Regions from separate parts of the Ensifer sp. 22521 genome, predicted to be linked through region 2. Evidence: predicted binding sites of a transcription regulator. Region 2 holds the regulator's gene; the other holds the start of a gene.
The links. The regulator PhoB, encoded in region 2, activates phosphate uptake and scavenging genes when phosphate is short. The targets are predictions, from matches to a motif close to TGTCATNNANCTGTCAT.
Positions count from the first base shown of each region.

Region 1 (3,179 bases), on a different contig from region 2:
GTGCGCTCGGCAAGCTCTTCTACGAAGTGGTCGAAAACGCCGACATGAAACCGGATGAGGGCCTGCGTGCTGCGGGCGGCAACTGGATCGAGCGCGTCTGGTTCGGCATGGTGCCGCAGGTGCTGCCCAACTTCACCAGCTACTTCCTGCTGCGCCTCGAAATCAACGTGCGCGCCTCGACCATCATCGGCGCCGTTGGTGGCGGCGGCATCGGCGAGCTGCTGCGCCTTTCGATCGGCCAGGGCCACCAGGCGAAAACGCTTGCGATCGTCATCCTGCTGTTTGCGACCATTTTCGCCGTCGACCAGTTTTCCGCCTGGCTTCGCCGTCGCCTCGTTGGCGAACAGGCCTTCCAGCTTGCCCAGTAGGTGCGCGCTATGACCACGACCACACGACTGAGCCCGATGGAGATGGACGCGATCGCGGCCCGCCATCCCGAGCTCCTGAAATCCTCGACCTCCAAGCGTGTACGCACGGCAACGATCGCCGGCGGCATTGTCGTCTATCTCATCTTCAGCTGGTGGTTCTTCTCGATCGGTCAGGTGCTTGGCAATGCCAACTGGGGTATCGCCGGCACTTATCTCGCCGACTGGGTCTCCTACGAGGTGCGGCCCGAGATCCACATCGCCTCCGACCGGACAATGAGCCTCAACTATCAGCGCAATTCGCCGCTCGGGCCCAATCCCGATCCGGATTGGGTGGAACTCGACAAGGAGACGGTGACGCGCCGCGTGGAAATTCCGGCGTCGACGACGCAGGCGGCAAAGCCGAAGGTAAGCTCGTCCTTCAGCTTCATGACGCCCGGTTCAGCACTCGGCGGCACCACCACGGCCGAAGCTCAGAACCGCGTCGAAACCCGCACGGAAGAAGTCCTGACCCGAGTCGTCGTGACCTATGACCGCTCAACCAGGATCGAGATCGCCGACAGCCTGGTCAAGGCGACGCATGGCGGCGAGACCCTGGTGATGGCCGTCGATGGCGCCGACAGGGTGATGCCGCAGGGCACGCTGCCCACCTGGGCGACGCAGAAGCGTCCAGGCGAGAAGATCGTGCTTGCATTCGGCGCCACCGGCTGGGCCGAAGTCGAAGGCGACGAGGTTTCTATCCGCAATCGCTTCTTCGGCTGGGCGAACTTCCTCTTCGACACCAACTCGCCCTTCTTCGGCAAGAGCTACGGCGAGGTCGCCTCGCTCATCATATCCGGCGAGCGCATCGATCTGTCCCGCTCGAACCTCTCGCTTGCCTGGAACAACATCCTCTATAACGCCGAGTGGCAGCATCTGGATGTCTGGACGAAGCTGCTGCAGACCGTCGTCATGGCCTTCGTCGGCACACTCTTTGCATCGCTGATCGCCTTCCCGCTCTGCTTCCTCGCAGCCCGCAACATCACGCCAAGCTTCATGACCAATCAGTTGGTCAAGCGCTTCTTCGACTTCCTGCGGTCGGTCGATATGTTCATCTGGGCGCTGTTTTTTACCCGCGCCTTCGGCCCCGGACCGCTTGCCGGTATCTCGGCGATCTTCTTCACCGACACCGGCACGCTCGGGAAGCTCTATTCCGAGGCGCTGGAAAACATCGACGACAAGCAGCGCGAAGGCGTCAAGTCGGTGGGCGCCGCGCCGCTTGCCGTACAGCGCTTCGGCGTGCTGCCGCAGGTGTTGCCGGTCTTTGCCAGCCAGGCGCTTTATTTCTGGGAATCGAACACCCGTTCGGCGACGATCATCGGCGCCGTCGGCGCGGGCGGTATCGGTCTCAAGCTGTGGGAAGCAATGCGCACCAATTCCGATTGGGAAAATGTCGCCTACATGGTGCTTCTGATCTTGCTGGTTGTCTTTATTTTCGACAGCATCTCGAACGCGTGCCGTTCACGCCTTATGGGTCGCAGGGCACATTGACGACAGCCAAGCATTTGCGCGTCCGCCATCATGATGTTGTCATGGAAATCGGCTAGCTGCGCATCGCATCCCGCAAACAATCGACCCGCCTCCCCGGCGGGCCGGTCGCTACAAGAAAGTGAAGACCGTGCGTTATGCAATCTACTTCGCGCCGCCGGCGGACGACCGGCTGTCGCAGACCGCGTCCCGTTGGCTTGGCCGTGACGCCTTTACCGGCCAGGATCTTGCTCTTCCGACGATCGCCGGGATCGACGAAGCGACGCAACGCACACTGACAGCAGACCCGCGACGCTACGGTTTCCACGGAACGCTGAAGGCTCCCTTCGAGCTTGCCGAGGGCCGCGACGAAGACGAACTCCTCAACATCTTCGAATGCTTTGCCGCTGACCTCGATCCTTTCGAAATCCCCGAAATCGTCCTGCACCAGCTCGGTCCGTTTTTTGCCCTAGTGCCGTCCGCTCCCTCTGCCGAACTGCAGGATCTGGCCGAAGATGCCGTTCACCGCTTCGACCCGTTCCGTGCACCCCTGTCGGAGATGGACTTCGCCCGGCGCAAGCCGCAGAGCCTCCCGGAACGCCAGAGGCGTTACCTGAGGGAATGGGGCTATCCCTATGTATTCGAAGAATTTCAGTTCCATCTGACTTTGACCGGACCGGTGCCCACCGAAACCAGCGGCATCATGAGCTCGGCGCTCGAAACCACCTTTGCCGAGCACATCGGCAAGCCACTTCACGTAACGTCAGTCGCGCTCTTCGTCGAACCGGAGCGCGGCGCCCCCTTTACTGTCCGCTCCCTGCTGCCGCTCGGCAGCGACACCCAACGAAAGATCGCATGAGATGAGCAAAGAACAGGTTTTGACCAACGCCCGCATCGTCCTTGAGAACAGTATCCTCGACGGTTCGGTGCTGATCCGCGACGGCAAGATTGCCGATATCTCCGCGGGGACGGTCGCCAGCGGCGAGGACTTCGAAGGCGACTACCTCATTCCGGGCCTCATTGAACTGCACACCGATCACCTCGAGGCCCACTATTCGCCGCGCCCGGGCGTGCGCTGGCTGAAGATCGCGGCGATCCAGGCGCATGACGCGCAGGTCGTCACCTCGGGCATCACCACGGTCTTCGACTGCCTTCGGCTCGGCTCCGACGAAGATGGCGGCTTCCAGAAGGGCGAGATGCGCAGCATGGCCGACGCGCTGGCGCAGGCCAAGGAAGAAGGTCGGCTGCGCGCCGACCACTTGATCCACCTGCGCTGCGAGGTCTCCACCTCCGACGTGCTCGATCACT
Region 1 is NZ_JBQENM010000004.1:312,170-315,348, reverse strand. Features, by position in the region: gene phnE (phosphonate ABC transporter, permease protein PhnE) at 1-368, shown strand, start outside; gene phnE (phosphonate ABC transporter, permease protein PhnE) at 378-1,895, shown strand; gene ACTJKE_RS07520 (DUF1045 domain-containing protein) at 2,023-2,730, shown strand; gene ACTJKE_RS07515 (alpha-D-ribose 1-methylphosphonate 5-triphosphate diphosphatase) at 2,732-3,179, shown strand, end outside.
Region 1: ACTJKE_RS07520 (DUF1045 domain-containing protein) is a predicted target of PhoB. The motif match lies at 1,922-1,938, and genes of this name have one in related genera.

Region 2 (3,179 bases):
TCCAGTCGGCATCGGTCCCGCTGCTTCATGCGGCCCGATAAAAATCAAAAATGCCGCCTTTCGGCGGCGCAGGCACTATTCCTATTTCGCGCCGCAATGTCAATAAAACCAAGCCTTGCAGTGCAACAGAGAAGCCCGTTTCCCGGCGGCGAAAAAATCGCCCGGAAGGGCTTGCAAAAATGCAACGCCAGCCGAGCAAGTTGGGGAAAACTACGAAATCGATTCGGCGTGAATCCCGGGACTCTTGCCACGGAGTCCGACGGTCAGTACGTTAACATTCAATTACTAGACGCATGCGGCGGACCTAGTCACCAAAAGAGTTATCGCGTTTGCAACCTCGGGATTCAACCGGGGTGCGGTGAGGGATTCTGCCATCCCCAACGCTGAGAACGGAGAGTGCAGAAATGAACTGGACTGACGAGCGGGTGGAGAAACTGAAGAAGCTTTGGTCCGAGGGCCTGAGCGCAAGCCAGATCGCGGCACAGCTCGGCGGCGTCAGCCGTAACGCTGTCATCGGCAAGGTTCATCGCCTGAGCCTTCCAGGCCGCGCCAAAGCCGGCGGCAGCACCACTGCGGCGACCCGCCCGAAGCGGCCGACCTCGGCGCCGCGCGCTCCGAACTACGCCTCGCGCGTTTCGACCCGCACCGTTGCCCGTCCGTCCGGCGCCACCGTTCTCAAGGAGGAGATCGAAGTCGATCTCGTTGCCGAGCAGGATTTCAGCATCCAGACCGACGTGGTCGTGCCAATGTCGCGCCGCCTCGAGCTGACCCAGCTCACCGAACGCACCTGCAAGTGGCCGATCGGCGACCCGCTGAAGGAAGAGTTCCATTTCTGCGGCAACGATTCCCCGGAAGCTTCGCCCTATTGCAGCTTCCATGCGCGGCTTGCCTACCAGCCGTCCGCCGAGCGCCGTCGGATGCGCTAAGGATCCGCACAGGACCAAAACGAAAGGGGCCGATCGGCCCCTTTTTTATTGACTTTTGTTTGCCCTTCTCAGCTTTCGAGCGAGTAGCCGGCGCCGCGCACGGTGCGGATGACATCAGGCATGGTCGAGAAGTTCAGCGCCTTGCGCAGGCGGCCGACATGCACGTCGACGGTCCGCTCGTCGACATAGATGTCGTGGCCCCAGACGCCGTCCAGCAACTGCGAGCGCGAGAAGACACGGCCCGGAGAGGACATCAGGAACTCCAGCAGGCGGAACTCTGTCGGCCCCAGGCGAACTTCGCGGCTGCGGCGATGGACGCGATGGGTTTCCCGGTCGAGCTCGATGTCGCCGCAGCGCAGCAGCGTCGAGAGAACTTCGGGCTTCGCCCGGCGGAGCATCGCCTTGACGCGGGCCATCAGCTCCGGCGTGGAGAAGGGCTTGACCACATAGTCGTCGGCACCGGTCGCCAGACCGCGAACGCGCTCGCTTTCCTCGCCGCGCGCCGTCAGCATGATGATCGGCAACCGCTCCGTCTCCGGGCGCTGGCGCAGCCTACGGCAAAGCTCGATGCCGGAGACGCCCGGCAACATCCAGTCGAGGATCAGAAGGTCGGGCAGGCGTTCCTGTAGCCGGATCTCCGCCTCGTCACCCCTGAGGATCGTATCGACGTCGAAGCCTTCAGCTTCCAGATTGTAACGCAGCAGGACGCTCAGCGCCTCTTCGTCTTCGACCACGGCGATTTTTGGCAACATCAGGTAACGTCTCCTTACCGCGAGCGCCGTGCGGGTCCAGCGGACCGGCCGGCACTCAGACACTCTAAATCTGGAGCACCCCCGCCAATTTCAAAGGCGGTGCGAAAAGCCGCATGCTTCAGATGCAGGAATTCGGGGCCGCGACCGAAGCCGCGACCGGATGATATTCATGGGGCACGCATTGCGAACGGCGCGTTTAACGCCAGAGCGGGATGAGGAAAAGTGTATGCGGTTGTCCCCCCCGCATCCCGCTCCAACCTTCTAGTCGTTGACCGAGCCCAACGTCGACGTGTTGTCATCCTTCGGGCGCTCACCTTCCGGCTGGGCACCCGTCGCCATGTAATAGATCGTCTCGGCGATGTTGGTCGCGTGGTCGCCGATACGCTCGATGTTCTTGGCGCAGAACAGAAGATGCGTGCAGGGCGTGATATTGCGCGGATCTTCCATCATGTAGGTGAGCAACTCGCGGAACAGCGAGGTGTAGATCGCATCGATCTCCTCGTCGCGTTCGCGAATGCTGTTGGCCTTTTCCGGCGAACGCGACGCATAGACGTCGAGCACTTCCTTGAGCTGCACCAGAGCGAGTTCGGCGAGATGCTCGAGACCGCGGGCGAGCTTGCGCGGGATGCCCGAACCGGCAACCGCGATCACGCGCTTGGCAGTGTTCTTGCCGAGGTCGCCGACACGCTCCAGGTCGGAGGCGATGCGGATCGACCCCATGATCTCGCGAAGGTCGGCGGCGACCGGCTGGCGCTTGGCGATCGTGACAATCGCCTTCTCGCCGATCTGGCGCTCGGCATCATCGAGAACGGTGTCGTCCGAGATTACCTTTTGCGCCAGCGCCAGGTCGGAATTGACCAGGGCGCGGACGGATTCGGCGACCATCTGCTCGGCGAGACCGCCCATTTCCGAGATGCGGCGCGTCAGGTACTTCAGTTCTTCGTCATAGGCGGACATGATATGCATGGACATGATCGTCGATCCTTACAGGCGCTTTCCAGTGACTGTTGCAGCCGTGATTGGCCTCAGCCGAAGCGGCCCATGATGTAATCCTGGGTGCGCTGGTCATCCGGATTGGTGAACATCTTGTCGGTGTCGTTCTCCTCGACGAGATTGCCGAGGTGGAACATGGCGGTGCGCTGCGACACGCGGGCGGCCTGCTGCATCGAGTGGGTCACGATGACGATCGTGAAGTTCGTGCGCAGTTCGTGGATGAGTTCCTCGACCTTGGCGGTCGCGATCGGGTCGAGTGCCGAGCAGGGCTCGTCCATCAGGATGACTTCCGGGCTGACGGCAACAGCGCGTGCGATGCAAAGGCGCTGCTGCTGACCACCGGAGAGGCCGGTGCCCGGCTCCTGCAGGCGGTCCTTCACCTCGTTCCACAAACCTGCCTTCTGCAGGCTGGTCTCGACCACATCGTCAAAGTCCGCCTTGGTGCGGGCAAGTCCGTGGATGCGCGGACCGTAGGCGACGTTGTCGTAGATCGACTTCGGGAACGGGT
Region 2 is NZ_JBQENM010000010.1:135,218-138,396, forward strand. Features, by position in the region: gene ACTJKE_RS17240 (GcrA family cell cycle regulator) at 405-926, shown strand; gene phoB (phosphate regulon transcriptional regulator PhoB) at 995-1,678, opposite strand; gene phoU (phosphate signaling complex protein PhoU) at 1,940-2,653, opposite strand; gene pstB (phosphate ABC transporter ATP-binding protein PstB) at 2,704-3,179, opposite strand, start outside.